Regions from separate parts of the Romboutsia sp. 1001713B170207_170306_H8 genome, predicted to be linked through region 3. Evidence: riboswitches for the same ligand, from Rfam matches in the RefSeq annotation. Region 3 holds a riboswitch; each other region holds the start of a gene.
What was found. A riboswitch is a leader RNA that binds a small molecule or an ion and turns the genes downstream of it on or off. The one in region 3 is predicted to bind cyclic di-GMP.
Positions count from the first base shown of each region.

Region 1: another riboswitch for cyclic di-GMP. It lies ahead of I2A66_RS13635 (GspE/PulE family protein); the one in region 3 lies ahead of I2A66_RS06145 (hypothetical protein).
Region 2: another riboswitch for cyclic di-GMP. It lies ahead of I2A66_RS13680 (type II secretion system protein); the one in region 3 lies ahead of I2A66_RS06145 (hypothetical protein).

Region 1 covers NZ_JADNAX010000009.1:16,579-27,779, reverse strand. The annotation lists gene I2A66_RS13640 (type II secretion system F family protein) at 1-270, opposite strand, end outside; gene I2A66_RS13635 (GspE/PulE family protein) at 288-1,979, opposite strand; cyclic di-GMP riboswitch class II at 2,129-2,213, opposite strand; gene I2A66_RS13630 (ribose-phosphate diphosphokinase) at 2,367-3,317, opposite strand; gene glmU (bifunctional UDP-N-acetylglucosamine diphosphorylase/glucosamine-1-phosphate N-acetyltransferase GlmU) at 3,408-4,781, opposite strand; gene spoVG (septation regulator SpoVG) at 4,986-5,264, opposite strand; gene purR (pur operon repressor) at 5,401-6,282, opposite strand; gene murC (UDP-N-acetylmuramate--L-alanine ligase) at 6,504-7,859, shown strand; gene I2A66_RS13605 (hypothetical protein) at 7,923-8,723, opposite strand; gene I2A66_RS13600 (cation diffusion facilitator family transporter) at 8,794-9,690, opposite strand; gene I2A66_RS13595 (M20/M25/M40 family metallo-hydrolase) at 9,861-10,976, opposite strand; gene I2A66_RS13590 (hypothetical protein) at 11,059-11,201, opposite strand, start outside.
Region 2 covers NZ_JADNAX010000009.1:39,369-50,569, reverse strand. The annotation lists gene I2A66_RS13720 (stage V sporulation T C-terminal domain-containing protein) at 1-240, opposite strand, end outside; gene I2A66_RS13715 (peptidylprolyl isomerase) at 397-1,389, opposite strand; gene mfd (transcription-repair coupling factor) at 1,429-4,827, opposite strand; gene pth (aminoacyl-tRNA hydrolase) at 4,845-5,405, opposite strand; gene I2A66_RS13700 (prepilin peptidase) at 5,420-6,058, opposite strand; gene I2A66_RS13695 (glycosyltransferase family 2 protein) at 6,170-7,501, opposite strand; gene I2A66_RS13690 (prepilin peptidase) at 7,699-8,478, opposite strand; gene I2A66_RS13685 (type IV pilus twitching motility protein PilT) at 8,506-9,567, opposite strand; gene I2A66_RS13680 (type II secretion system protein) at 9,711-10,220, opposite strand; cyclic di-GMP riboswitch class II at 10,310-10,393, opposite strand; gene I2A66_RS13675 (DUF5057 domain-containing protein) at 10,555-11,201, opposite strand, start outside.
Region 3 covers NZ_JADNAX010000002.1:324,537-335,737, forward strand. The annotation lists gene I2A66_RS06140 (hypothetical protein) at 505-1,152, opposite strand; gene I2A66_RS06145 (hypothetical protein) at 1,832-2,791, opposite strand; cyclic di-GMP riboswitch class I at 2,806-2,890, opposite strand; gene I2A66_RS06150 (sigma factor) at 3,094-4,113, opposite strand; gene I2A66_RS06155 (Bax inhibitor-1 family protein) at 4,236-4,901, opposite strand; gene I2A66_RS06160 (DUF3885 domain-containing protein) at 5,031-5,672, opposite strand; gene I2A66_RS06165 (hypothetical protein) at 5,921-6,517, opposite strand; gene I2A66_RS06170 (hypothetical protein) at 6,623-6,886, opposite strand; gene I2A66_RS06175 (hypothetical protein) at 6,901-7,068, opposite strand; gene I2A66_RS06180 (hypothetical protein) at 7,370-7,642, opposite strand; gene I2A66_RS06185 (replicative DNA helicase) at 7,693-9,030, opposite strand; gene I2A66_RS06190 (helix-turn-helix domain-containing protein) at 9,032-9,751, opposite strand; gene I2A66_RS06195 (hypothetical protein) at 9,762-10,058, opposite strand; gene I2A66_RS06200 (helix-turn-helix domain-containing protein) at 10,072-10,380, opposite strand; gene I2A66_RS06205 (helix-turn-helix domain-containing protein) at 10,397-10,606, opposite strand; gene I2A66_RS06210 (helix-turn-helix domain-containing protein) at 10,776-11,201, shown strand, end outside.

The sequences.
Region 1 (11,201 bases), on a different contig from region 3:
TTGAGCTAATATTTCTAATGCAGAGTTTACTGTTAATCCAGCATCTAACATTGTATAAAACTGTCTACAAAATATAGCTATATCTTTTATAGTTATTTTTTGAAAGATATTTATCTCTATATTTTTACTTTCTATTTTTTCTTCTATTTTTAGTGGGTAATACCCATTCGAACGCAACATATCCGTTACTTCAAATTTAGATTTTGATTCATGTATACCAGTTATCTTTTCTCCTGAAGGGCTTATAGCTCTATATTCAAATTTAGGCACTTTATATCATCCCTTTCTTATATATTTTTTATCATAGTTATCGAAGCAAGTTCATTAACTGTTGTTATTCCATTAAGAACTAGTTTTTTACAATTCTCTTCCAATGTCTCCATGCCATTTTTAATTGCTATATCTTTAAGACCATTTGGATCTCTACTTATATTTATATAATCTCTATGTTCTCTTGATATCTCCATAATTTCATAAATACCAGTTCTCCCTAGATATCCTGTATAATTGCAATTTCCACAACCTAATCCTCTATATAGTAAAAGTTCCTCATCATCATTCTTACCTAGTATTCTTTTTTCATATGTAGTTGAACTATATTGTGATTTACAATGCGGGCATATCTTTTTTACAAGTCTTTGAGCAATTACCCCAGAAATAGCTGTAGATACTAAGTATGGTTCTATATTCATATCAATTAATCTAGTTATTGTAGATGGCGCATCATTAGTATGCAATGTGCTTAAAACTAAATGTCCTGTTATGGCCGCTTTTGTTGCAACTTGAGCTGTTTCCTCATCTCTTATTTCCCCTATCATAACTATATCTGGATCTTGTCTTAATATACTTCTTAATCCACTAGCAAAAGTAAGGTTTGTTTTATTATTTACATTTACTTGATTTATTCCATTTAATGTATACTCTACAGGGTCCTCTATTGTAACAATATTTACTTCTGATGAATTTAATTCACTTAAAATAGTGTATAATGTAGTAGATTTACCACTTCCAGTCGGACCTGTAACTAATACAATTCCATGCGGACTTGATATAATTCTCTCTAATCTTTTAATATTTTCATCATCCATTCCTAGGTATTCTTTTCCCACCTTAAAATTACTTCTATCTAATACCCTTATAACTACTTTTTCTCCATTTACAACTGGAAGTATAGATATTCTTAAATCAACCTTTTTTCCAGATATTTTGGCTATTACTCTACCATCTTGAGGTATTCTTTTTTCAGTTATGTTTAAATTTGATAATATTTTAATTCTAGTAACTAATGGACCTAAACTTTCTTTTGGAAGTGTATTTATATTACGTAACTGACCATCAATTCTATATCTTATTCTTATTTCATTTTCAAAAGGTTCAATATGTATATCTGAAGCTCTCATTTCAACTGCATTGGCAAATAAGTACTCTACCATTTTTACAGCCGGAGCACTTTTTACATCATCTAAATCTTCTACATTAATAGATATATATTGTGATTCTAAACTTTCTCTTGATAATTCTTCTGCTGCTAAGTTCATTTTTTCTGAACTATAGTGAACTTGAATAAATTTGCTTATACTCGCTTTATCACTTATATATGATTCAACTTCAAATCCTGTAGATATAGATATGTCATCTACTGCATATATATTAAGTGGATCTGAAAAAGCAATTTTTAATTTATTTTCTTCAATCCCAAAAGGGATTAATGTATATTTTTCACATAATCCTTGAGAAAGTAACTTAATAACCCTTTTATCAAATTCTATCTCATTCAAATTAACTTTTTTTATACCTGTTTGTTTCTCTATAGCATCAATAATATCTTTTTCTTCTAATATATTAAGCTCGACTATAATCTCACCTAATTTTTTACCCATAGTTTTTTGAGCTTTTAAAACTTGAGCTAGTTGATATGATGTTATCTTTTCTGCTTCTACTAAAATATCACCTAAACGCCTTTTAGTGTAACTAACCATATATTCACCTCTTTTGTAAAATACTATATTTATATACTACTTTCGTACCATTAAAATTATTCTTTTGCATGATACATTATACCATTTTTTCCCTATGTCTATCTATTTATGTAATAAAAAAGGCCATATTATAATCAAAACAAAATTTGTTATAATATAGCCGGTTGCACTACTATCTCAGTATACCTAAAGTGCCCATATATAAGATATACTTCTTTGATTTCTACTCTTTATTAACTTCTTTCTATAAAAAATATATACCATTTTCCACTTTTTAACAATATATATTTATACTTTAGTATAAATATTACTAAATTCTAAATAATAATTTATATAAAAAAAGACTCGCTCCAAAATAACTTTGGATACAAGCCTTTTTTAATTTAATTAAAATAAAACACTTATAGATTCGTTAGAGAATATCTTCTTTATAGCATCTCCAAATAAAGGAGCTACAGTAAGTTCTTTTATCTTATCTATTTTCTTTTCTTCAGGAAGTTGTATAGTATCTAATACTATTAACTCACTTATAGCAGAATTTTCTATTCTTTCTATAGCCGGTCCTGATAATACTCCGTGAGTACAACAAGCATATATATCTTTCGCTCCAAATTCTTTAAGAGCATTAGCTGCATTAGTTATTGTTCCAGCTGTATCTATCATATCATCTAACAGGATAACATTCTTTCCTTTAATATCTCCTATTATATTCATAACTTCACAGACATTAGCCTTTGGTCTTCTCTTATCGATTATAGCTAATGGAACATCTCCGTCTAATGTTGTTGCAAATTTTCTAGATCTTGTAACACTTCCTAAATCAGGTGAAACTACTACTAAATCTTCTATTTTCTTCTCATTAAAGTAGTTAGCTAATATGCTTCCACCTAATAAGTGATCTAGTGGTATATCAAAGTATCCTTGTATCTGTGCTGCATGTAAATCCATTGTTAATACTCTATCTGCACCTGCAGCTGTTATTAAGTTCGCAACTAACTTAGCTGTGATTGGATCTCTAGATTTCGCTTTTCTATCTTGTCTTGCATATCCGTAGTAAGGGATTACTGCTGTTATTCTACCTGCTGATGCTCTTCTAAGCGCATCTATCATTATTAATAATTCCATTAAGTTGTCATTAACTGGACTGTTAGTTGATTGAACTACGAAAACATCGCATCCTCTCACCGTCTCATTCATGTTTACAGATATTTCTCCATCACTGAATGTTCCTACTTGACAGTCTGATACAGGTACTCCTATATAATCAGCTATCTTTTGTGCTAACTCTTTAGACGAGTTTCCTGAAATTATTTTAATTTCACTTCCGCTAGTATTCATTGCCTATCCTCCCGAAAAATTTAAACTATTGATATATATTGTGTATTTATATTTAAAATTTTTAGACTAAACTAAAAATAATAATCAAACTTATTTGTTGTCTCTAGCTCTTTTCTTTTCTACCCAACCTTCTTTAACAACTTGTCTTTCTCTTGCAATTGCTAAAGCTCCATTTGGCACATCATTAGTTATTGTTGAACCTGTAGCTATGTAACCATCTTCTTCAACTGTTACTGGAGCTACTAAGTTTGAATTTGAACCAACAAATGCTCCATCTTTTACTACAGATTTAAATTTATTTTTCCCATCATAGTTAACAAATACTACTCCACATCCTATATTTACATTTTTACCTACATGTGCATCTCCTATGTAAGATAAATGTGAAGCCTTTGAGTGATCTTCTATAGTAGCATTTTTCACTTCTACGAAATCACCTATTTTTACATGGTTCCCTATATTACTCTTTGGTCTAAGATAAGCATATGGTCCAACTGTTGTATTTTCTCCAACTATACTATCAACTATTGTTGAGTTTTTTACTTCTGTATTATCTCCAATTGTTGAATTTTCTATAGATGAATTCATCTCTATTGTACAGTTGCATCCTATTTTAGTGTTTCCTTTTAACATTACCCCTGGATAAATAATAGTGTCATTTCCTATTTCTACATCAGACTCTATGTATGTAGAGTTAGTATCTATTATAGTTACACCATTAACCATATGAGCTTCATTTATTCTTTTTCTCATTATTGCTTCTGCTTTTGATAATTCAACTCTAGAGTTTACTCCCATAAGCTCTTCTATTGTAGAACCATTGTAAGCTCCTACTTTTTGACCTTTATCTCTCATTATATATATTGTATCTGTTAAGTAGTATTCGCCTTGAGCATTATTATTATCTATTAAATCTAAAGCTTCTCTTAAAGATTTTCCATTGAAGCAGTAGATTCCTGAATTTATTTCATTAACTGCTTTTTCATCTTCATTAGCATCTTTTTGTTCTACTATTTTTAATAAATCTTCATTGCTATCTCTTATTATTCTTCCATACCCAGTTGGATTGTCTACCTTAGTTGTTAAAACTGTTGCATGATATCCATTTTCTAAGTGATATGAGAATAATCTATTTAATGTATCTTCCTTTATTAGTGGAGTATCTCCACATAAAACTACTATAGTATCTTCATCTTTTATATATTCTTTAGCCATCTTAACAGCATGTCCAGTACCTAGTTGCTCTGTTTGCATTGCTATCATAGTATCTTTTGGTAATCTTTCTTTTACAACTTCACTTTCGTGACCTAAGATAGCAACTATGTCATTTACTCCTGATTTTTTAGAGACATTTATAACGTGGTTTACCATTTCTTTTCCACATACTTTATGTATTACCTTAGGATATTTAGACTTCATTCTAGTCCCTTTTCCTGCAGCAAGAATTATAGCTTTAAAATTCATAAGCTCGGCTCCTTTTATATTAAAATTAATCTATCTATCTTTATATCTTATGTTCTTGTTTTGTATACAATTTCACTTTTTCTCTAATTAATATACCACTTTTTATGTTAAAAGTATAGCATTTAAGTGTTTTTTCCAATAAAAAAGAACCGAATTGTTCGGCTCTTTCATACTATTTTAATAATACATTAAGTTATTTGTTTATTATTCTGCTGCTACTTCTAATTGAGCAACTGCTTCATGGTAAGCTTTAAGTACTGCTTCTTCTAAAACTTGTCTCATTTCAGCATTTATTGGATGAGCTATATCTCTAAAGTTTCCTTCTCCAACTTTTCTACTTGGCATTGCTATGAATAACCCGTTGTGACCTTCGATAACTTTTATATCATGAACAACAAATAAATTATCGAAAGTTATAGAAACTATACACTTCATTTTCCCCTCATCAGTTATTTTTCTTACTCTTACGTCAGTAATGTTCATACCTCAATATCCCCCTTTTAATTTTGACAAAATTATTTTACATTTATAAATTATCTTTCTTATCTAGTAATTCTATATTATGTAAAAATTTCCTTCTTTATTTTTTTAAATATTTCTGCAAAATCTTAAATATTTATTATTCTTCATCTAAAAAGCTTTCGCCTTCTTCGATGTTACCCTCTAATTCTTCTATATCTATATTTCTATATTCATCTTTGAAAGTTTTTAAATTTGGTTCTACAGTTATTTTATCTCCATCTACATCTAATTGGATTAAAGATATGTAATCCCCTACCATCTTATCTTCTGGTGTAGTAGTTGATATAAATACTCCTGAACCTATTACTTCTGCCCCAAATTCATTCATAAGGTTCATCATACCTTTTATAGTACCTCCACCTCTCATAAAGTCATCAATTAAAATAACCTTACTATTTGGCTTTAGTGCTTTTCTTGGTAAACTCATACTTTCAACTTTAGATTTACCACTTACATATGTCATACTTAGTGTTGGACCTTCTGATACTTTTATGTCCTTTCTTATTATAACTAATGGTAAATTCATAGCTTTAGCTGTCATAAGTGCCATAGGTATTCCCTTAGTTTCCATAGTTACTACATAGTCAGCTTCTGAGTAGTCTATATTCGATGCAAATATTTTACCTATTTTGGATGCTATTGTTGGGTCATATATTAAATCTATTAAATATAAGAAACCTCCAGAAAGTAATCTTGATGGATCACTTATTTTTTTACATAAATCCATTAAAAATTCTTCATTTTCTGATTTTGAAGTTTTTGGTATGTACTTAACTCCTCCAGCAGCTCCTGAAATAGTTATAACTCTACCTAATTCTAGCTTTTCAAAAACATTCTTTACAACTAATAAGTCTTCACTTATTGTAGACTTTGCAGCGTTAAATTTTTCTGTAAAATAACTTAATGTATATATTTTATTTGGGTTATCAGATAGTATTTTAACTATAGCCCCAATTCTTTCCGTTCTCTTGAATTTCACTCGGGTTACCTCCTCTAGTGTTTGTAATTTATATATAAACTAAATAATGCATAACATTTCTTAGTATGGTATAATAGTTGTTATGTTTTATAACATTTTTTAATATATTATTATAAATATAGTATATGTACATTATTAATAAAATATTGAACATTGTATTATTATACCACATAAATAGTTCATATTGTAGAACTTAATTTTTAAAGGAAGGTGGTTTTGTTATGAATATACATTTCATTGGAATTGGTGGCATAAGTATGAGTGCATTAGCAGAAATATGCCTTAACAAAGGATATACGGTATCTGGGTCGGACATGAATGAATCTTATCTTTTAGATAAACTAAGAGGTCAAGGGGCTAATATACATGTTGGCCAATGTAGAGAAAATATATCTAACAACATAGATATGGTGGTTTATACAGCAGCTATACACCCTGAAAATCCAGAATTAATAGCTGCTAAAGAAAAAAATATACTTACTATGGATAGAGCAGCTTTCTTAGGACAAGTAATGAGAGAATACAAAAACCCTATAGCGGTTTCTGGAACTCATGGTAAGACTTCTACTACATCTATGCTTTCTACTATATTTGAGTATGCTAATTTAGATCCAACAATATTAGTTGGTGGTAACCTAAACATAATAGGTGGTAACGTTAAGATTGGTGCTTCAGATCACTTTATAACAGAAGCTTGTGAGTACGTTGATAGCTTCCTTAACTTTAACCCTAAAATTTCTATAGTTTTAAATATAGAAGAAGATCATCTTGATTACTTCTCTGGGCTGGATGAAATAAAAGCTTCTTTCAACAAGTTTGGTAAGCTTTTACCTCCTGATGGTTATTTTATAATCAATGGTGATGATTCTAATACTAATGATATTTTACATGAAGTGAAAGCTAATGTTATAAAATATGGTAGAAATACATCTAATGATGTAATCATAAAGAATATAAACTTTAATGATAATGGTTATGGAGTATTTGAATTAGAATACAAAGGTAAAGATTTAGGTAAGTTTGAATTATCTGTGCCTGGACTTCACAATATATATAATGCAACTGCTGCTATAATGACTGCTTTCGTCTCTGATATATCTTTAGACACTATAAGAGAAAATATAACTCTTTACAAAGGTGTTGGTAGAAGGTTTGAAACTAAAGGTTATTACAAAGATGTTTTAGTTATAGATGACTATGCTCATCACCCAACTGAATTAAAAGCTACTTTATCTGCAGCAAAAAAATTAAATAAAGCTAATTTATGGTGTGTATTCCAACCACATACTTATACTAGAACTAAATCTCTTCTAGATAGCTTTGCTGAAGCTTTCTATTCTGCTGATAAAGTTATAATAACTGACATATATGCAGCAAGAGAAGATGATCCAGGAGATATACATGCTAAAGATTTAGTCGAAAAACTATATCATAACAATGTAGATGCTATCTACATAAGTAAATTTGAAGATATTGTTGAGTACCTTCGTGAGAATCTAGAACATAATGATCTAGTAATAACTGCCGGTGCTGGTACTGTGTATCAAGTTGCAGATTTACTAGTTGAAAAAAAATAAATACAAACAAAAAATCCATGATATACAGATAAATATACTTCTAAAATCATGGATTTTTTTATTCTACTTTATTTTAAATATATCTTCCTTAATATATTCATATAAGGCATTGTGTACTTCATAGTATGATTGTAAATTATGGGATGTTATTTTTACATAATCGTCTCCCATAGTTTCTATTACAACTTCCTGTCCTTCTATTGTTATATTAATAGTAAAGTTGTATTCACTTCTTTCTTTACTTTTTTGTGGCTGAACTTTCCCTACGATTCTTTTCGATGCCATTTTATATGATAAGTCATCAAATTTCCACTTATTAATTTTTTTAGTTTTATCACCATATGTTATTTTAACACTGTCCCAGTTTTTATACTGACTTACAAATCCAAATGATGTATATATACTTTTCTTAAGTACATTTTCAAATTCTTCCTTTGAGTCTACTGGAATTTTATAATATGCTTCTTGGCTTACTGTATAAATTCTTAAATAATTTAAATCTGTTGAAAATTTAATACCATCATCTGAATTTCCACTATAAACTTCATTGTATGATTCTGGAGTTCTTACTTCTTTTAACTCTGAAAGAATATAATCTAGTTCATCCCAGTAATCTTCTTCGATTCTTATGTTACTTACCGTCCCATCTGAAAGATAAATTTTATTTTTATATCTTAATTGAGTTAGTAGCGATCTATTATCTGATTGTTGACTTTGTGTATTTACTTCTACCTCTTGAGACTTTGCTTGCTCTCTAGAAAACAACCAGAATGATAAGAAGTAAACTATAAAAAATATAATTAGACAAATTGGTAAAATTGCACTTTTTTTGATTTTCCTTTTTTTTCTACCTGTCTTAGCCACGTATTTCACCCCCACTATTTCTAGTTATAGGTTTATTATATACCTTTTTTATATTTTTTTTAATATATAATTATCTAAAACAGTTATTTCCTCGGCAATAATTACAAGGTTCCACGTGTACAGTTATTCCTTTTACAAATTCCATGTCCCTTATTATATCTTTTTCTAGTTGATTAGCTATATCATGACCTTCTGTTACTGTAATCTTTCCATCTACACAAATAACTAAGTCTATATATGCCATAGCCCCATGTTTTCTACTTCTTATTTCTCCTAAGTTCATTACACCATTTGTATTTTTGGCTATTGTTTTTATCTGATTTTCTTGTTCTATATCTATTGAAACATCCATCAGTTCATTGGCAGATCCAACTAAAATTTCAACTCCAACCTTTGCTACAAATACTGCAACTACTAATGATGCTATTGGGTCCAGTACCTTGAAGCCTAACATTGATCCAGCTATACCAATAAATGCAGCTACTGATGAAAGAGCGTCTGATCTATGGTGCCAAGCATCTGCCTTTAAAGCTGGTGAATTTATTTTATTTGCTATTTTTATAGTTATTCTATATTGATACTCCTTTATTAATATTGATATAATTGATACCACTAATGGCAATTCTGTTGGAATTTGAATTTTATCTATTTTTCCTATAGATTTAAGTGCTTCTATTCCAATTGATATTGAAACTACTATTAATAATATTGATAATAAAAATGATACCAGTGTTTCTGCTTTTTCATGTCCATAATTATGCTCTTTATCTACAGGAGTTGCTGAAATATAGTTTCCTAATAAAACACCTACAGAACTTATTATATCCGATGCTGAGTGTACTCCATCAGCTACCATTGCACTTGATTTACCAAATATACCTGCAATTATTTTTATAAATGTTAAAAATATGTTCCAAACAATTGATTGTTTAGTTATCTTATTTGATTCTTCGTATCTAGTTTCCATAAATCCCTCCATTAATCAATATTCTTTAATCATAACTTTTATATGATATTGCATACTCTTTACGTTCAAGATTAATTATCAATTTCCAAAAATATAAAAATGGGCATATCTCAAGATGAATTTTTAATATTCATTTTGAGATAGCCCAAAATTATATAAACTTTATTTTGTTATGCTTGCTTAATTATCTCAACAACTGCTTTTGCAGAGTTAATTAAATCTTCTATTGCTATATATTCATCTAGTGTATGAGCTTTCTTCATTCCTATACCCAGATTAACTGCCTTTATACCATTTTTATTTAAAATATTAGTATCACTTCCACCACCTGTAGAAGCTGTTTTACCTTCTATATTTATATTAGCAAATGCTCTTTTTGTAAATTCAACTATATCATCATTATCATCTATATTAAGTGGAGAGTACATTCTCTTAGTATCAACCTCAATTTTAGCTCCAAATTCTTCAGCTGCATTTTTAAAAGTATCTATCATATGCTTAGTTTGAGCATCTAATTTTGATTCATCTAAACTTCTAGCTTCTGCTATTATCTCCATCTCTGGCATAACTATATTTGTAGCTACTCCACCCTTAACTATTCCTATATTTGCAGTAGTTTCTTCATCTATTCTTAATAAGTTCATATTATTTATAGCTTTTGATGCTACCATCATTGCACTTATTCCATCTTCAGGTTGAAGTCCTGCATGTGCTGGTTTTCCTATTATTTTAACTTCTATTCTATCTTGTCCTGGAGCCTTTACTATTATTTCTCCTGGTGATCCACCACTATCTAATACAAATCCATAGTCTACATCTAATTTAGAGTAGTCTAAAGATTTAGCTCCAAATAATCCGCCTTCTTCCCATATAGAAAATACTACAGTTATATCTGTATGATCTATGTTATTTTCTTTTATATATCTTAATCCTTCTAATATAGCTGCTATCCCTGCCTTATCATCTGAACCTAATATTGTAGTTCCATCACTTTTTATTATTCCTGTGTCTTCATCTATTATAGGTTTTACCCCTATCCCTGGACTAACAGTATCCATGTGAGAACTGAATAATATTTTTTTTCCTTCTTTAGTTCCTTTTAATCTTGCTATAACATTTCCAGTTTCTGATCCAGTTTTTGCAGCTGCATCGTCTATTTCTACAGTTAATCCGATTTCTTCTAATTTGTTAACTAAAACCTTAGCAATTTTACCTTCTTTAGAAGTTGGACTGTCTATTTGCACTAATTCAAGAAATTCATCTATAAGTCTTTTATTATTTGTCATCTTTACTCCTCCAAAATTTATAATCTTAAATTATATTTTAGAGCATTATTAGATTATTATCAATAGATTCTAAATTTAATGACTATTTTAGAATTCTTCTACTTCTTGAATCTATATAACATAGCCAGTATCCCAAATTATCATTTTCATCATCACATGGTTGATAAACACTAAAACCTGTATGTCCTTGGTCTGGTTGTTCTTCTTTTCTTCCTGGCACTGCAT
Region 2 (11,201 bases), on a different contig from region 3:
GTCTAAATCCGTTACTACTATACCACAACCAAGTACTTCTCCTAAAGTCTCCGAATACTCTTGTGAAAATTCACTTAATTCTCCTATTGGAGAGTATTTTTTTAATATTACTTCTCCATCTTTTGCAGTAAATATTTCTAATGGATCTCCTTCTCTTATTCTTAATGTCTTTCTTATTTCTTTTGGAATAACTACTCTTCCAAGATCATCTATTCTTCTAACTATTCCTGTAGCTCTCATTATATTTTTAATCCCTCCATTGATAACTTTTAAGTTTATTTTTACCAATCATAAGAAAAATATGCAAAAAAGGATACGATGATAGTTTTTTGTACCTTCGATACAAATCCCTTATTAACGTATCCTTTTAGGATGGATAAAATAAATTCTAAAACTTTATATTTCTATTTTACCTAATATATCTTTGTTTATTTCTACTTTTGAATCTGATTTTAGTTTTTCAACTTGTTCATTATACTTTTCACTAATTAAGTTTGTTTTTATCGTATCTTTTACATCTTCAAACGGTTGTTGTTCATCTACTTTGTCTGTAACTTTTATTATGTGATACCCATAACTTGTTTCTACTATATCCGATATCTCTCCAACATTTAATTTCCATGCTGCATCTTCAAATTCTTTTACCATTTTTCCTTTTGCAAAGAATCCTAATTCTCCTCCATTTTCTGCAGTTCCTGCATCTTGTGAGTATTCTTTAGCTAATGCTGAGAACTCTTCTCCAGATTTTAATTTCTCCAATACTTCTTCAGCCTTTTTCTTAGCCTCAGCTTTCTTTTTATCACTTAAAGCATTTCCCTGATCATCCATTGTTTTTATTAGTATATGTGATGCTTCTACCTCATCAGTATGGAATTCTTCTTTATTTTCGTCGTAGTATGTTTTCATTTCATCTTCTGTTATATCAATATTTTTTTCAAAGTTTGCTTTATAATTTTCACTTGCTAAATCTCTTTCAAACTGATATTTTAAGAAATTATCATCTACTCCCAATTCATCTAATTCTTTTTGATAATCTTCATTTTCTTTTATGCTTGTTTTGAAATCTTCGATTGCTTTATTTACTTCATCTTCTGTTGCAAGTAATTTTTCATCTTTAGCTTTTTGATATATTGATTCTGTATATACCATTTGGTCTAATATCATTTCTTTGAATTTTTCTCTGTATGTAACTCCATCTTCAACTTCTTGATCCCAAATAGTATCTCCATAATAAGCTTGTATAGATTGCTTATTTAATTCTAATACTATTTGATAATTTCCTACAGTTATTCCATTTCCATTTACAGTGGCTATATTCTCCTCTTTATCAATTTTACTACTGCTACACCCTATCATGCTCAATCCTAAGATTGACGACATAATTAACATCCCTAGTTTTTTCAAAATACAACATCCTCTCTTTTTGTTTTATTGTTCCTCTTTCACATCACACATTTTTTCTAAAAGTTCCTCTAGCTCTGTAACAATTTTATATCCAACCTTTTCTTTAGTTTTATATTTTGTTAGAGGAAGTAACCATATTTCATCTTTGACTTGTCTTACTTTTTCTATTTTCATTTTTTTACATAGAGATTTTATATATGATATTTTTAGTAAAGTTTGTACAGATTTTGGTAAGTCTGAGAATCTATCTTCTAACTCTTCTTCAACTTCGTGCATATCTTCTTTACTTTCAATAGATGCTATTTTTTTATACATCTCTATCTTAGTAAGCTCATCTTGTATATAAGTGTCTGGTATATATGCATTAACACTTAAATCTATTTCTACATCTATTTCTTCTACTATAGGTTCACCCTTTACTTTTCTTATAGCATCATTTAACATTTTCACGTATAAATCATACCCTATAACAGCCATATGTCCATGTTGCTGTGAACCTAATATGTTACCAGCACCTCTTATTTCAAGGTCCCTCATAGCTATTTTAAACCCTGATCCAAATTCTGTAAACTCTCTTATGGCTTTTAATCTTTTTTCTGCTATTTCACTTAATACCTTGTCCTTTTCATACATAAGATATGCATAACCTTGTCTAGAACTCCTTCCAACTCTACCTCTTAACTGATAAAGCTGAGCAAGTCCCATCTTATCTGCATCATATACTATCATAGTATTTGCATTGGATATATCCATTCCTGTCTCAATAATTGTGGTGCAAACTAAAACATCATATTCTTTATTCAAGAAACCTAGAATTATATCTTCTAAAACTTTAGATGTCATTCTACCATGTGCCACAGCTACATTTGCATCTGGTACTAATCTTTTTATTCTACTAGCCATTTCATCTATATGTTCAACTCTGTTATATACAAAGAATACTTGACCACCCCTAGCTAATTCTCTTTCAATTTCATCTTGAATTACACTATCTTTGGATTCTGTTACGTAAGTAATAACAGGATGTCTCTCTTGTGGTGGTTCTTCTATTACACTCATATCTCTTATTCCACTTAGTGACATATGAAGCGTTCTTGGTATTGGAGTTGCAGATAATGTAAGTACATCAACTGTTGATTTAATTTGCTTTAAAGATTCTTTGTGCTTAACTCCAAATCTTTGTTCTTCATCTATAACCACTAGACCTAAATTAGGTAAATTTATGTCCTTGGAAATAATTCTATGAGTTCCTATTAAAACATCTACTAATCCTTTTTTAGCATCATTTATTATTTCCTTTTGTTGTTTAGCTGTTTTAAATCTACTAAGAACTTCTACCCTTATTGGATAATTTTCAAATCTTTCCTTAAATGTATTGTAATGTTGTTGTGCAAGTATTGTTGTAGGAACAAGAACTGCAACTTGCTTTTGATCCATACAAGCTTTAAATACGGCCCTTATAGCTACCTCTGTTTTTCCATAACCAACATCACCACATATAAGTCTATCCATTACCTTACTTGATTCCATATCTTTTTTAGTTTCTTTAATAGCTTTTAGTTGATCTTCTGTCTCCTCATGAGGGAATAATGATTCAAACTCATGTTGCCATGGAGTATCTTTAGAGAATTTATATCCTTTTACTTGTTCTCTTTTAGCATAAAGCTCTATAAGGTCTTTAGTCATATCTTCAATTTCTTTTTTAACCTTTGCTTTAGCTTTGGTCCATTCGCTAGATCCAAGTTTATTAAGCTTAACTTTTTCTGCATCAGCACCTATATATTTTTGTACCTTATCCATCTGGTCTATTGGTACATATAGGTTGTCTCCACCTTGGTAGATTATCTTCATATAATCTTTCTTTATTCCATTTATAGATATTTGCTCAATGCCAGTATATCTACCTATACCACTATTTTCATGAACAACATAATCACCTACATTCAAATCTAAGAATGATTCTATCTTTTGACCTTTTTTCTTCTTCTTTTTATTCTTAGAACTTGATACCCTTTTGTGAACTCCTATCATCTCGTTATCTGTAACTACTACAAATTTTATAGATTTATATTCAAACCCGCTGCTAATTTGTGCTGGAGTTATAATAACTTGAGAAGACTTAATTTCAATATCTCTACTTTTAGATACAGTGGTTTCTAAACCTAAATCTAATAGTTCCTTATTTAACTTCTTAGCCCTATCTAAAGTGTTAGTGGCTAGTATTATCTTAAATCCATTATACTTTAATCTATTTAATTCTTCTGCTAGTACATCTAATTTCGCATTAAATGTTGGAACTTCTCTAGATTCAAAATTTATTATATTACTTATCTTAAAATCATTGACAGGCTTTGGTAATAAAGTATTTAATATTAATTTTTTATCACCCTTTATAAAATCTAAATCATTATAGTGATATAATAAATTACCTTGGCTTTTAAGAGCTAATCCTCTTTCAAGGTTTAATTTATAATTTTCTTTAAATTCATCAATATAATTTTCACATCTTTCCTTAAGCCTTGAGATATCATTTACGAAAATGACAGCATTATCATTTAGGTAAGTGAATATACTCTTGTTTTCCTCAGGATAAATATAATCTATATAATTTTCTATTCCTTCAAAATAAGTTTTAGTCTCTATATTATCTATGTTAGAAAAAACATCTTCATTAGTTAATTCACTAGTTTCTTTTTTTAATTTTTCAACAGCATTGTTAACATTCTCAGGATAAATAAATTCTCTAGAAGGTGTTATTGAAAATTTCTTAATTTTATCTATAGATTTTTGTGAAAAAACATCAAAAGTTCGTATAGAATCTATTTCATCATCAAATAGTTCCATACGAATAGGATTATTATATTCTAATGAAAATATATCTACTATTCCACCTCTTATACTAAACTGCCCAAATCCTTCAATTTTAGATACTCTTTCATAACCTAGAGATACTAATTTTTCACTTAATTCATCTAGGTTTACTCTATCCCCTATTTTAAAAGTTGATGTGTTATTAAGTAAAACTTCTTTTGGAATATACTTTCTAAGTATAGCTTCTGTAGAAGTTACTACTACTATTTTTTCTCCTTTAGCTAATCTCAATAATGTTTTAAGTTTTTTAGCTTCTTCATTTCTATCCTTTGCATCTAAGTGATAAAAATAGATATCTTGATGATTAAGATAAACTACTTTATCTTTCATATAAAAACTTAAATCCTCATAAGCTTTTTTTGCCTCTAAATCTGTACTTGCTACAAATACCGTAGGCTTATTTAATTCTTTATATATAGAGTAAGTTATATGAGGTTTTTGCACTGACAAAAGGCCATTAATTAATAATGAGCCTTTGTTATTGTTTATGCAATTTATTACATCTTTATATTCATTGGAATTTTGCAAAGGGTAAATTAGTACGTCATTCATATATGATCCTCCCTTTTTTATCCATTATATTTATTCATAGCTAAATCAATATTTTCTCTTATCATTACATCTATTGCTTTAGCTGCTTTTTCTAGTCCTAATTCTACATCATCATTTTCTTCTTTTCTAAATCTTGAAAGAACAAAGTCTGCTAAATCTTGACCTGGTCTAGGTTTTGATACACCCACTCTTACTCTTGGGAAATCATTAGAACCTAAACACTTTGTAATAGATCTCATTCCATTATGAGTTCCACCACTTCCTTTTTTTCTTATTCTTATTTTACCAACATCTAAATCTATGTCATCATATACTACTATTATATTTTCCATATCTACTTTATAGTAATTATAGATGTCTATTAAAGTTTCTCCACTTAAATTCATATATGTTTGTGGTTTTACTAGAAGAACTTTTTCATTTCCAACTCTTCCTTCTCCTATTAATGCCTTATGTTTTATTTTCGATACACTTATGCCATATTCCTTCGCTAAACTATCTATAACATCAAATCCTACGTTATGTCTTGTTCTCTCATATTGTTTTCCTGGATTTCCTAATCCTACTACTACATACATATTTTATCCTCCTTTTATAATACTCTATTTATTATATTAAAATAGCTTATTAATAAGCTATTTCCTGTAAGTATTATTAATATTGTTGCTAATGATATAAATGGTGCAAATGGTATATTTTCTTTTATTGATTTCTTTTTTGTCAAAATCATGTATATACAATATATAAATGCTACTATGTAAGATAAAAATATCAAATATACGCTATAATTATGACCTAATGTAAGAGAGCATAATACAAATAGGCCTATATCTCCATCGCCTAGACCTTTGGTTATTTTAGCTAAAATAAATGAAATTATGAACCCTATTAATGGTGCACTTATATGTGTATTAAAATCTTTTTCCATATTCATTGAGCTTATTAAAATTACACCTTGAATAATTATACCACTAAGTACGCTTATATCATATATATAACTATTCTGATAGTCAATTATTGATATAACTAATAAAAAAGGAATTATGAATATGTATCTTATAGCATCTGGCGTTAATCCGTATTTTTGGTAAATTAATATAGATAGTGATATAGTGAGAAAATATATTATAGATGTATTATATGTAATTTTATTTATTTCTTTGCTTTTTATGTGTAAATATTTATTTGTAAAATAGGCTAAAATTGTTGATATCGTTATAGTATAAATCATACATTATTTTTTATGTATTAGTAAGTAGGATTTAGTTTTATATTTTAATTTTTAATTAATATTGATTTTTTTATACTATAAATAAAAAGAATCTCAAGTTTGAGATTCTTTTTATTTCCATACCCTTTTTGCACCAAATAACTCTTGAACATACCCATATAAAGAAACTGGTGACATTATCATTTGATAACATAATATAAATAATGCAAATCCTATGAAGTTTTTCCTTACTCTTAGATTTAAATTTTTAAATACGACATTGGCTTGATAATGATATAAAATCCAAAAACTAACTAATGTTAAAGGTAAAACTAACAACATCATAGGTCCTACAATATAATACTTTTTAAAGAATAATGCTAATATTAATCCTGGTATCCAAAAGAAAGTATAACTAAAATCCATATATGGAATAATTAAATCTATTCCAGTTAAAAACTTATAAAACATCGATGGCTGTTGCCAAGGTTTAACTTCTCTAAGACCTTCTATCATGCCTCTCGCCCATCTAGATCGTTGCTTAACAAAGTGAGATAATTTAACTGGAACATCTGTAAAAGCTACTGCCATAGGCTCAAAATATACTCTATTTCCTTCACTTAATATTTTCCAAGTTAATACAATATCTTCACCTATAGCATCTGACCATCCACCTACATTTTTTACTACTTCTGTTTTATATAATGAAAAAGCACCTTGTGCTACTAAAGTACCTTGATATAATCCCTGCATTCTTTTTACTGATGCTATACTTAAAAAGTAATCCCATTCCTGTATTCTCGCTAATAAATTTTCCCTACTATTTCTAACTAACATAGAACCTGCTACTGCACAAACATCATCTGGTGATGTTTTAACTCTAGAAACTAGATATTTTATTGCGCTTTTATGAATTATAGTATCAGCATCTAATGTCATTACATATTTTGTTTTCACATATTTTAATCCATAATTAAGAGCATTAAATTTACCTGGTTTTGATTCATGTAGTAGCATAATATCCATATTTAATTCTTTTTTAGCTCTTTCAACTTCTTTACTTGTGTTATCTGAAGAATTATTATCTATAACTATCGTATGAATTTTCCCCTTATAATCTTGATTTTTTACATATCTTAAAGTTTCAAATATTCCAATTTCTTCGTTATAAGCTGAAATTAGCAAGGTTACTTCATCTCTAGGGTCTAGTACTTTTAATTTGGGTTGTTTGTCTAATATTAAACTTCCAACTAGAAATGCGTTCATGAATCCTGGTACATATGCTACCCCTGCTATTATTATAAATGCTATAAGTGGTGTTGTTATTGATGATAATTCATTTAACCATAATTTTGATACTTCATAAGAAAATATAACCCAAAGTATACTTATTAATATACTTATAAAGAATTTAGTTTTTACACTTAAATAAAAACCGTTATTTTTATTTATCGTATTATTCATCTGTATCCTCCGTTGTAAAAAATATATTTGTCTGAAATCCCCCTTGATACAGATAGCAATTTATCTAAGCAGTTTGTCTTTATTTCATATATAAAACATTTATCCTTAAATAAAACCATTATATATTTTAAGTTAACATATATCTATATGTAATTTTAACCATAAAAAAATAAGGTACCTTTATAGATACCTTATAACTATATAAATAAACTCGAATACCAATTTAATATATGATTCCCGTATAACATTGTTATTAATGCTCCTACTGAAATAAATGGACCATATGGTATCATCGAGTTATATTCTTTATTTTTTATTTTGCTATGTAGTATTGTTATTATCCCATAAATAGCACCTACATATACACTTAGTAACACTGTCAGTAATCCACCTTTTAGTCCTAGGAAAAATCCTGTCATGGCAAAGAATTTTATATCTCCTCCACCCATAACTTCTTTTTTAGCTATAAATTCTATTATATATATTATTAATAACATTCCACCTCCAGATACTATAGCCCCTACTATACTATCTTTTAAAGGTACTCCTATTCCAAATAACTTTAATACTAATGCTGATATTATTCCAAATATTATTATCTCATCTGGTATTATGTAATGGTCTATATCTATGAATGTTATTATTATTAATATTGATGCTAGTACTAAATAATATATAGTTTCTAGTGATATTGAAAATGTATTAAATACTACTAAGAATAAAATTCCAGTTAAAAATTCTACATATGCATATCTAGATGATATTTCTTTTTTGCAATATCTACATTTTCTACCTGATATTAAGTAGCTTAATATTGGTATTAAGTCTATAGGTTTTAGTCTTGTGTTGCACGTGGGACATTTTGATGGTGGATTTACTATTGATTCATTTTCTGGAATTCTGTATATGCATACGTTAAAAAAACTTCCAAAAACTATTCCAATTATAAATATATAAAGTTGTAGTATCAATTCCATATTTTTCTCCATTTTTAAATATATTAATTAGTATATCATACCAATTGATTTACTAGTAAAATCATAATCATTGCATCTACTAAGAGCCATTTCTCTTGATATTTTTCCACTTTTATATAACTTAATTAAATCTTGATCCATAGTTTGCATTCCAAATTTCATACCTGTTTGTATAGAGCTTTGAATTTGATGGTTTTTTCCTTCTCTTATAAGATTTCTTATTGCAGGTGTTACTGTCATCACTTCAAGAGCTGCTACTCTTCCTTCACCATCTGATGTTGGTATTAATTGTTGTGAAACAACTCCTTCTATTACAGTTGATAATTGCATTCTAATTTGTTGCTGTTGTTCTGATGGAAAACTGTCTATTATTCTATCTATAGTTTTTGCTGCCCCTATTGTATGTAGTGTTGAGAATACTAAATGTCCTGTCTCTGCTGCTGTAAGGGCTATTGATATTGTTTCCGGATCACGCATTTCTCCTATTAATATTACATCTGGATCTTGACGAAGTATTGCTCTAAGTGCCGAATTAAATGATTTTGTATCATTTCCTATTTCTCTTTGATTTACTATGCTGTTTTTGTGGTTGTGTACGTATTCTATTGGATCTTCTATTGTTATTATATGTGATTGTCTATTTGTGTTTATTATATCTAGAAGGCTTGCTAGTGTTGTAGATTTACCACTTCCTGTTGGGCCTGTTACTAATACCAATCCTTTTTGTTTTTCTGTGAATGTTTTTAATGTTTGAGGTAATCCTAGTGTGTTAAAGTTTGGTATTTCTGAACTTATTGTTCTTAGTGCTATTGCGTAGTTTCCTTTTTGTTTGTAGGCATTTACTCTGAATCGTTCTCCACTTTCTAGTGATATTGAAAAATCACATTCGCCTTCTTCTTCTATTTTTCTGAAGTTTTTTTCTGAAGTAATTTGTTGTACCATGTTTTTTGTATCTTCTGATGTTAATGTGTATTCAGATAACTTTATAAATTTTCCTTTACTTCTTACAGTTGGAACGCTCCCTACTGTTATGTGTATATCTGATGATCTTAATTGTATTGATTTATTTAATAAGTCAAATATATTCATTTATTACTCCTTATTATCTTATCAAAGTATCTATTGGTTATTCTTCTCCTAATAAATAATTTTTTAATCAAAATATTAAAATTTAGTTCATATTAATTAATAAAGAACCGAAGGTAAAATATAAACCTTCGGTTCTTTATTAATTATTTATCTATTCCATTTTGATTATAGTCAATTAAAACTATTTTTATTGGCTTCGCTGTAGTCCCATCTGCTGTTCCTACTTCTGCATTTGTTAAGTTTCCAAAATCAGACTTTAACTTTTCTATTCCTGCTGCATTTATTTTGCTCGTAGTAGTTATAGAAAGAACTAAATCGCTTGGTGTAGCTGATGCACCTGATAAAACATATGAAGCTCCTAGTGGCTTTCCTAAATCATCTATTAATCCAGCAAATGCATCTGTAGATGTATTCGTTCCCACTGTAGTCTTCGGTGAGTTTCCATCAGTTGGATACGCTCCTGTATCAGCATAACTTGTTGCTGCTGCTGATTTTATAGCACTTATATCTGATTCTAATTCTGAAATTCTTGCCTTTTGTATATTATTGAATAATGCTGGTACTGCTACTACTGCTAATATACCTATAATAGCTATTACTACTAATAATTCCACTAATGTGAAACCTTTATTATTTTTCTTTTTGTTTAACATAATTTCCCTCCAAAATTTATCATAATTTTCTCACTGGAATAACCCCTTTGAAAACATAAAAAATGACTATTATGCTTTGTCTAAAACAAAATCTTAATAGCCGGTTGCACCACTTACTCTACATATTCCAGGTGCCCAAATAAAGAATATGTTTCTCCGTATCTCATTCCATTTTATACCAAAATTGTATCATTTATTCCATTCTTTAGCAAGCATTTTTATACTTATTATTAAGTCGAAATTATACTTTTGTATTATTTATAATTTTACAAAATAAAATAAGATAACTTTTAAAATTAAAAGTTACCTTATCAATAAAAATTAATTTATATTTTTAAAATAAGTCAGGTAATTCCTGTGATTGTAAATTTAATTTAACATCTTTACTATTTATAATATTCCCGCTTGAATTAAATAAACTAGCTCGAATAGTTCCATCAGATATTGACTTTACACTATATGTAACTATATATTTGCCAGGATTAAAGTTTTTAAGTTCAATGTATCCAGAATCTTGATCTATAGTTATACTCACATTATTATCTCTACCTTGTATTTCGCCATTTTCATTACATTTATATACAAGCACGCTACTACTATTAACATCTATATCATTATCAAGTAATATATTTAGAATATTATTTTCATTCCTTATATCTATACTTATACCCAGTGTATAATACATATTTTTCATTATATTAACTTGCTGGCTTCCTATTGTAGAATTATTTTCATATTTACCATGAGCTATTATTTCACTGGAATCTATGACACTTACTGTCGTTCCATTAAAATAATCCTTTTTCCATAAATATCCTGATGTTTCATCTAGTGTTACATCTCCATAATTAATATATCCACTATTTTCTTCAAATACAATCTCTTGTATTGTCTTGGCTTTAACCGACACATTTATATTTACAACATCAGCTTCATACTTCCATTCACTTTTTGATCCAGTTTTATTCAACCTGTAATTAA
Region 3 (11,201 bases):
TATAAGCTAAATCTTAAAAGCTATTTTTTTACATAATTCTCCTGTTATTGTATTAAGAAGCTTATTTTTCACTCTCATTTTCCAACAAATCTAAACCTTATGACTATTAACTAAGTAGTACTAAGTTAATATTATGACTGCAATATTATAAGTAACTATATTCATTTATTAATTTATGAATTGTGAGCATTACCTTTTTAAATACTCCAAATACTTATTTTTTATGGAATTCATAAAGTTCAAAATCCCTTTTTAGGACTGCCGAAAATGCCGAATACTTCTCTTTTTAGGGAGTCAGAAACGTCAGATTACTTTTTAAGGCCTATAAAAAATGTAGATAATCATTTAAATAATTATACTAACAAATATTATTCAAACCTTTTAAGGATAAAACTAGCATTTTCAATATTTTACATTTTAATACTATTAATTGAGTCCATTTCGAAAGGTAAAAAAACTTAGGGTGTAAAAAGTTTTACAAGGGTACAACCGGATATAGTTAATTTATACTTTATGAAACCATATAGCGTCAGGTATATCTATTAACTTAAGCTTCTTTAGTGCATTACTATTTAATAATCCATTAATATACTTAGTACTATATGAACATTTTTGCAATATAACAGTATCTCTCATAGCAGATAGGGCCGTTAATTGCTTTAATATCAACTCAAACTTTTCATACCTCATATATTTAGGTTTGCATGATCCATAATATCTACTATCAAAAGGTATATGTCTTTTCTTTGAGGTTTCGCTTAAATCAAGCTCCGATATTAAATTAAAAAACTTATATTCAATAAGAGCTGTACCTACTCCATCATATAAATTACATCTTTCAGAATATATATTTTTACCTAAGCAGCTTCTACATTTAAATACTTCTTTATTCTCATAACAATAAATTTTAGTTCTTCGCTCACCACATTCTGGGCAAACAAAGAATTTCTTTTCTCCAAAACCTGTCTTTTGCTTAGATATAAATATATCTTGTATTCTGTAGTTACACCAACCTCCATGAGCATAACTTTTTATACGACCAAATAATGTTATCTTCTCATCCTCTATATTTACATATTTCTTTTCTTTACCGAATTTTATTGAGTATGCTCCTGATAAATCTTTTATATTATTTATATCAATAACATTCATATATAACCTCCATAATAACCTAAATACTAAGCGAATTTATACTGTTTATTATACTAAATTGATTCAGAAGCTTAAACCCAAGTAAAATACAGTATTGTAGCTTATTTTATAGGTGCACCCAATCGGAACGTTCCGTTCGTAGTACTCCATAAAAAGTGTACAACGTTCCTTTTGCTACCACATTTGACAACATTGATATTACAATACTTAAAACTTGATAAATAGCCATTTAACCGCGTTTTTTTATTTGAGTTATTTGTTTTGTGAGTTGATTTCGTAATTTTTTATTCATCATTTTGGAAATCCTTATTAATATATAAAAAGAGTGCACCCTAAATTAAAATAGGTGCACCTTTTATAATTAATCCAAATGTTTAGTTTGCAATATTACAAGTCATTTAATTAAAAATGACATTTATAATAATAATCATGAAAATATATATAAAGTTAATTTTATCCTCATTCTTATTTTCTTTTAAAATAAATGATTATAAAAATACAATTATAATGGATAATATAATCATAAATATTATTATATATATTAAATTTTTATTATTACTATAATTCATGTTGTAAACCTTTTTAAAGCTTTTTATAGAACCAAAAATAAGAAATACAACACTTATCAAAACTAATCCAGCTATAATATAAGGAAAGTACATTTTCATTCTAACGCCCTCTATATTTTATGATAGTATTTATTTATTTGTCCAAAGTCATAAAGAAATGCTATAGTTTCTTTTGCTATGTCAAATCCACTAACAGTTATGCCTAAAGCTGCTAATGCACTTGTAACAACTGCTAGTGCTGGTGCAAATGTTGTTGCAGCTATTAAACCTGATACGTAACTTATATATTTTGATAAAACTGCTCCACTTAATTTGTATCCTATTTTATTGAAGTGTACAGACGCATTATTAACACTATTATAGAAATTTAAAGTATTACCACTATTCCAATTATATTTTTCTTTAGAGTAACTCTTTTTTTGACCTGATTTTATCCCATGAATAGATATCCTATCTTTTGTATCTCTTGTTACCTTAATATAAGGATAAAATACACTAGACACAGTTCCTGATCCATACTGCTTAGATGGAACTACTGTAGTTGATCTAGACATAATTTCTAAATTATTTTCTTTTCCTACTTGATTTAAATTTTCTAATGATTCAAAGTAATTAATTTCTACTGTATCTTTTACCTGTCCTTCATTATCATATATTGTAGTTTTAATTATTCCTCTATGACCATTAACTTCCGTTAATATGTTATTTTCTTCTCTTACTTTTTTTAGTAAATCTTCATCACCATATGTAGATTTAAATTCTAACTTTAATAATTCCACTTGTTCATCAGAAAACATGTCAGATAATTTTGTATCTACATCAAATGATTCCCTCTCTTCATTTAATTGAATAACTTGATCTTTACTCAATCCATATGACGCTATTAAATCTGACTCATTTTCTATGATAGAATTTATATCTGTATTTAAAACTTCTTCATCCAAACTCATATCATATGACTCTTCTTGTTCTAAACCTGCAGCCAATACAGTATTTGATACTGGTAATGAAAATATTATTCCAATCAATACTAACGCTATCCCTTTACTTACTCTCTTTTTTAAACTCATTTTAATCTCCTCCTCTTGATATCCTGCTAGCATAGGTATTCTACCCTTAGCTCCTTAGCTTTCCATCCTTTAATTTCTTAAAGTTTGGCTTTTCATAGTTTTAATTAAGAAAGTATGATTTAACTTAATTTTAGCTCTATTCGTAAAATTTTGTAAATATATAGTGCATAACTGGTCGTTAAGTGTACAAAATTGGATATATTAACATTTAATATAAAAAAATTTAAACATTCATGTAAAAAATAAGCTAGCCGAAAAATCGACTAGCTTAAATAAATAATAATATTTGTTTTTTAGTTATATCATATGCAGCTGCTTTTATACGTTATATTGTCTATAATACCATCATCTTTGTTTATATTTGTAAATTTTCCATACTCAAAATCTTTACATAAATCATATACTAAATCTTTATTTTTAGAAATAGTATTTTTTATTCTATCTTCTACAAAATAAATATCACTAAAGCTATATTTATCCTTTAGAGAATCCCTATTCCCTTTTGCAATAGTTTTATATATAAATAAATCTTTAGCTTCTACAATATCATCTAAACTTAATATAAATCCTTGTATAACCTTATTCCTCTTATATGTATCTAGTCCATCAAATATAGTTTGTATAGTATCTATAACATCAAGCTCATATCTGTATTTATTTCTTAATTCTTTGCTTATTTCATGTATATAAATTGATTTAGCAGGATCTTTATATAAATTAATTATGTTATTCTCTGCCTCTTTCTCTTTTAACTCCATATACTTAGAACGTATTAACTTACTCTTAAACTTTAATTCTCTAAATGCTTTATTTTGTATATGCTTTGCCTTTGAGTATTCTATTCCTTTTGAAGCTGATACCTCAGTTAATGTCTTATCAGTAAATAAGGTTTCATAAGCAATATAATGTTCTATTCCATTTAATATCATATTTACTTCTTTTTTATAGGCTTCTATCGTTATTTTATCTATAGTTTCATCTGATACATTTATATTTATATCTTCTATCGTATCAGCTATTGTTATATCCTCATCTAGTCCACCTATAGGTGTATCTATTGATATTGAATTAGCTAAAGATTGTCTTTTTATTCTCTTTAAATTTTGAAATTCTCTTAATATAGCTCTCTTTATACATGAATATATCCAAGTATCTTTTTTACAATCCCTTGTATCGTCATATGTATTAAACCCTCTTATAAAACCCATAGACCCTATTTGAACTAAATCCTCTATCTCTAATTTATATATATTATTTTTAAATTTATTAGCAATCTTATATACCATAGGTTCATATCTTATATAATCTTCATTAGTTATCATAATAAACACCCCTTTGTTATATTTATACTATAATTATTATAACATTATATGTATAAAAATAGAGATAGCTTAACCAATCATTTTAAAATTGGGTTTAGCCACCTCTATAAAAATATTATATATTAATCATCTAAAATTGATGCTATATTCAATAAATCTAGTAATATATTAATAAAGTCTAAGTAAAGGTTTAAAACATGTAGAGATAGATCATTCTTTTCTCTTATTTCACCATTTTCTATCTCATGCTTTATTAAACTTATATCATAAAGAACATAGCCAGAAAATATTACTACACCTACTATGCTTATTAATAAACTAAGCATTGCTCCCCCTATAAATATATTAATTATCAATGCTATTAGTATACCTATAAGTCCAGCGAATAATATACTTCCTAGTCCCAGATAATGTCCAGCTTCTTTTCTACTTGATAATTTAGCTAATACTGCAAATAACGCTATTGATGCAACCAATATGGATGTAAATACACCTGTCCCTAAATCCTCTAAATAATATTGTAATAATGGATATGTAAGAATACCATCAATAAAAGTAAATGCATAAACAAAACTCATAGAAAAGCTTATAGGAATTATATTTTTTCTTGATAATAAAGACATTATTAAAAGTCCTATCATTAAAAAAGTAAATATCATATTTGCATAATATGCAAAACTAACCGGTATAAATATCTGTCCAAACATAAAACCTATGAACATAAATAATACAGATGTAGCTAGACATTTAAAAATTGCTGACATAGGATTTTCTATGCTTCTATTCATATTTACTCCTCCTCCCTTATTAATTCTATTTTATATGTATACTATCATCTTATTCAAGTTACATTCAGTTAACAAAATACTAAGCATACAAATAATTCTTTAACTATTATTAAGTATAGCTATATTATTTTAATAATAGTTTTCTTGATCATCATTTATATCTATATATTTAGCTCTTATTTTCAATCTATCTTCATTATTTAGAAACACTAAATCTATATATTCATCAGTACACATTCTATATACATAATGCTTATTAATATTTATTATAAAATAATCTGCTAACCCTTTAAATCTATATCCTAGATCTTCTTTAGTTATTTGCTCAATTAATAATCCATATTTTATATCTTTGACTTTACATTTTACATAATAATGATCTATTTTCTTAAGATTATCATCCGTATCTTCACAAGATATATATTCTGAGTAAACATTAACTTTTTTTAATTCTGCTTTATGTCTTAAGTACTGTTTTAGTCTTATATTCTCAACACTACTATAGTATAAATCACAACACTTACTTTCCTCATACCTATTGATACAGTCTAGCCATGTATAAACATTAATTACAAAAATTATATCATCATTATCGTTGAATAAATCTTTAAATACACTAACAGCTCTATCATATACAACTTTTATATAATCATTATCTGATGTACTTATATCCCTTCCAAGCTCTAAGCATAAATATTGTTCATTGCTAGACCAAAAGTTGGGATATAATTTCAAACTTTTAAATTCATTTTCTATATATTTCTTAAGCATTAATACTTCCTTTTCTATTTAAATTAATCTATATACTCCAAATTATACCAAATATTTCAATATATTCATATGACCTCATACAATCTCAAATCCATATATATATAAAAACAAGGTGTCATCATACTAACACCTTGTTCAATATTATTTAATTATTTTCAAATGTAGCTCATGCTTTATATATCGCATAAATCCTATTACATTATAAAAAAATTTCATATCCTTTACTCATATATATTACCCTCTCCTATCTATAATATCTTTTCTTTTAAATTATTAATAGAAGCCATTTTATCAGTACACCCACCTTTATCTGGATGATATTTATGACTTAATAATTTAAATGCTTCTTTAAGTAGTGACTTTTCTTGACTGTCAATGTCTAAACTATTTCCACTACCAAAATTTGCACTTGATAATTGACCATTCAAGTAACCCTCTTGATACTTAGCTGATATCTCTTTATAATACAAATCTCTATATTGTTCTTTAAATTCATTATACTTTTCTTCTCTCTGCGCCTTTTCTTCTGCCCACTTTAAATCTATCTTTCTACATAGCTGCTCATACTTAGGATAATATTCCTTTTTTAGCTTTAACAATTTGCATTCTAAATCATTATATAATTCAACCGTATAAATCTTTAATATCCTTCTTGTTAGTATCTTTTTTAATGATTTTGGAAGTTCATTAAAATTAGGATTGTAATCCTCAAAATCATCATATAGGCTATGATATCCATATGTACAAATCTTCTTATCATTTGACACTACCTTCCCATTTTCTCTATATCTTTCACATATATAAATACTATATGTTTCTTTTCCCTTTCTTATTTTGCAAAACATATCTCAACCTCCATATAGTGTAAATTTACATTTTAACTAAACATTATTTCTACACTACTAATTTATTAATTAAAAGCCCTAGTATAAAACTAGGACTTTAGAACATTACATTAACTCTATATAGAAATTACTTATATCCATATTTAAAAGCCAACCATCAACAACCTTAAAAATTTGCTTTCCGCAGCTTGTATTTTTATTTATTAAAACTTTAAACTTAGCTCTTTTAGCTCTATCTAATTGCTTTTTAAAAATAGAAACTAATTTATCAATGTTATCACATTTACTTAATATTTTCTGCTCTCCTCTAGAACCATTCTTAAAGGTATATCTTATAACATAAACATAGTAATTTTTATATCTACACATTTTTATTCATCCCCTTATTTATACATATTTATTTTATCTTGTATTCCTTTTCTTAATTTTTCAGCTACCTCTTGAGCTATTTTGAAGTTCTCACATTGAATTTCATGATAGTAAAAATTCTCTTTGTGATGTATCTCAACTGTTACCGTTGGTTCTTCTATCCCTATTGCTATTGTTATCATTAGTCCTAAATCTCCCTAAGTATGTGTGTGTTTTATCTTAATTTATTTAATTTTATAGCTATTTCTAAAGTTTCTTTACTCTTGAAATTTTTCTTAGCTCTTATCAATATCTCTTTTATTACTTTAAATTTATTATAATTCATATACATTTACTCCTTTACTAAGAGCAACTACACGTGGTACAATTCTATTTGTAGATAGAGTGGTTACCGTGTGTAACTGCTTTTTTATATTCATAATGTAGATTTATACTAAAATAAGTCTAAAAAGCTTTATAAGTACTAAATTTTAGATATTTTTACTATTCTAAAGGTCTAATTAATAGATTAATATTTTGGTTATATATTCTATATATATCTGAGTTTATTTTTTCATACTTTAAAAATCTATTTATCTTAATCTCAATTTCTAATCCTGAAACTCCTTTAAATTCTAAAAATCCACCTTCTACAATAAAAGCTCCAACTAGTAAATCTTTATTTTTGGATATAGATCTTTTAACCCTTATATGCTCTATAATTTCTAATGCTCCAACTTTTCTATTTATTTCTGTAATTAATTTTTGAATACTCATTTATCAATCTCCATATGTTCATATATAAAAATTTATATCGTTCTAAAATTTTATACTATTGGATAATAGTTTAAATCTGAGCCTTTAAACCAATAATAATTACTTCCTGTTGTACCATTTCTATTTTTATCAACTATAATTTCTAAGAATTTATTCCCCTTAATTCCTTGAGCTTCAATAGTTGCTTTCATATCATCAAAGCTTCCTCTTTCATTAAATATAGTCCTTTTATAAGCCTCATTAAGCTCTTTCTCTTCTGTTACTCTGTGAAGGTATATAACTATATTACTGTCATGATATATAGCTCTTGATTCTCTTGTATAACTTTCTCCTCTAGGTCTAAAATTTCCATTTCCCTTTTCTGCTAATTGTGTTAGTTGAATTACTGGTACTCCGAAGTCTAAAGTTATATTTTTTAACTCTCTAGAAAGTTCTGCTACTTGTCTTTCTCTTGTATCTTTAATTGAGCTTGGAGTTAATAATTGAACATAATCAACTATAACTAAATCCGGCTTATTGACTCTTATAGCTCTTTTTATCCCCTGTATAGTAGATATTTGATCGTCTATAATTATGTTTTTAGTATAATAATTGCTCATAGTATTTGTTAACTTTACCCAATCACTCTCTGTAAAACTTCTATTTTCATAATCTAATTTAGATATTCCTGTCTCTGACAAGATTATACGTTCAGCTACTTGCTCTTTACTCATTTCACGACTTATTATCATAACTTTTTTGCCTTTTTTATAAGCTTCTATTGATATCTTTAAGGCTATAGCACTCTTACCAACTCCACTACCAGCGCCGATAGCTATTAACTCTTTTTTCCCAATTCCATTAGTATGTTTATCAATAATAGCTATATTAGTTTTAATTTTTTCTTGTGGTTTGTCATTTAACTTGTCAAAAATATTGCTCATTATGTAATCAAGAGTGTTATTATATTCCTTAACTTCATCAATAATATTTGTTGACTTCTCAAATATCTCTAAAGATGAATCGATATCCTTACCACCTCGTATATTTTCTATAAACTTATATGAAGCTATTATCATTCTTCTTTTGTCGCTAAATCCTTTTACAATATCTATGTAATGCCCTATACTAGAAGTATTAGGAACTATGGTTGATAAGCTCGTTATATAACTAATTCCTCCTACATCTTCTAGCTTGCCTATAGATTTTAATTGCTCCACTATAGTAACTAAATCTATAGGCTTATTTTTTTTATTTAACAGCATAATAGAGTTGAATAAGTCCTTATGAGATTCATAGTAAAAATCATCACCATTTAAATTTTTTATATAGTCTATAGTTCTACTATCTAATATCATGCACCCTAGTACACTTTGCTCTGCTTCTTGACTGTATAAATGCTCTGGCATATTATCCTTCTCCTATCTTCATTTCTATAACTTTTCCCCTTGGTTTCTCATATAACGGTTGCTCCTTTGGTTTTTCTTTATTTAACCAACTACATAAAGCCTTATAATGATCTAAATACTTCTTTTTCCTATTAGCTTCATAAGATTCCATATCTATAAGTTTCTTTTTAACTAATCCCTCTGTATATTTTTCAACTAACTTGTTATATTCCTCTTGTGTTAGTTTTATATATTCAATCTCCATATGTGATAAATCTATATAAGTTTTATTGCTTTTTTTAGAAGCTTTTTTATTAGTGCTTATATTAATATTATTATTTAATCCTATATTAATACTATTGTCCTTCACTTTTCGTAGGGGTATACCTTCATTTTCCGTAGTAGCAGCACCTTCACTTTTCGTAGTACCTTCATTTTCTGTAGTACTCTCGTTTTTCGTAGTACTTTTAATATTTTTTAATAGATAATACTTTGTATTTCTTCCTGGAGAAATATCTCTTTCTATGTACTCTTTTTCTTCTAATGATTTAACTACTTTTGATACTGTGTCATCCCTTGTAGTTGATAAAGCTTTTTTCAAAGATGAATAGCTCGGATATGCGTATCCCTTTATATTATTGTGCAGTAATATCAAGTACACATATATTAACTTTTCATTTTTTGTAAGATATTGATCTTCATATGTTTTAGCCATTGAATCATATTTATTAATTTCCTTCAAATCGACTCACCTACTCTATTGAATTACTAGAGAAACCAATATCTATCCCCATTTCTAAAAATTTAATAAGCTTCTTTAATGCTTTTATTACTGTTACTGTCCCAAATTGATTGTCTCCTAATGCTACATACCTCCTACTTTCTTTTGTTTCCTCATTATCACTAACAAACACATTAAATTCTTTGTCACATATTTTTACACCAACTAAATATCCACTTTCTAAATATGATCCCTGCTCATTAAATATATCGTTATAATGTCTTTGAATTTTTTCTCCATCAAAAATTATATATTTTAAATCTTCCATATTATCTACCTCCTTACAAACAGCTTCCAGCATTAGCTCTAAACCAGTCATCTAGTTTATCTTTTATTATGTAATATCTACACCCTATTTTAATGCTCGGGAATCCTTTATTTGTTGATCTACAAAGTTCTCTAAACTTAGCTTCTCCTATAGGATATTCCTTTGCTGCTTCTTTAGCTGTCATAAGTTCTGCTTTATTTCTCTTATATGTCATTACTTCTCTATAACCTTGCTCCCTAGCTCTTTCTTCCTCTTGTTGACTTACTAAAACATTAAGGGTACTTTGTAGAGTTTTTAGTATATCTAAGTTTGTATTACTCATAAATTATCCCCTCCTATTATTCTATTTCTTCAAGTATTTCTTCTACATTAATTTCTAAAGCTTTAGCTATCTTGTATATAGTACTAGGCCTTGATACTACTTTTTCTCTTGTTAATCTTGATATAGTAGCCTTTCCAACACCACTCTCTTTAGATAACTGATTAATTGAATAACCTTTTTTTATCATTTCTAAGTTTAGTAGCTTCAAATTTAATTTATAGTGCATATAATCCACCTACCTTTTGTGCCAAATCGGCATTTTTTCATTATGCTTACATCTTATCATTCCACTTTGGCATTAGTCAACTATTTTTTTTATATGTTTTTCATTTTTTGTTCCATTTCGGCACTAATACATATATAATACTTATATAAACTAATTTTAGGAGGAAATTATGGATATAGGAAAAAGTATAAGAAAAAATAGAGAATTCCATGGTTTATCAAGACAAAAACTTGCTGATATATTAGAAATTAATGTGTCTACGTTGGGAAGATATGAAACAGGGAAAAGAACCCCTTCTTTAAGCACCTTAAAGAGTATTGCAAAAGCATTATCTATTGATTTCGATATACTTGTAAGTTGGACAGATATATTAAATTCAAATCCAGATGTATTTGATTTTTTAGAAAGAGTATTTTACGGTTTTTATTTCTTAGAGGAATTAGCACTTTTACTAGGTACAAATCATAATGATAAATCTTTCTCTAGTTTTTTCGAATGTGATTTCTCAGATAAAACATTATTCTTAAAAACTGCAAATATTTTAGAATTAACAGATACCCAACTTTACAATTGGATATTGCTACTTCGTATAAAA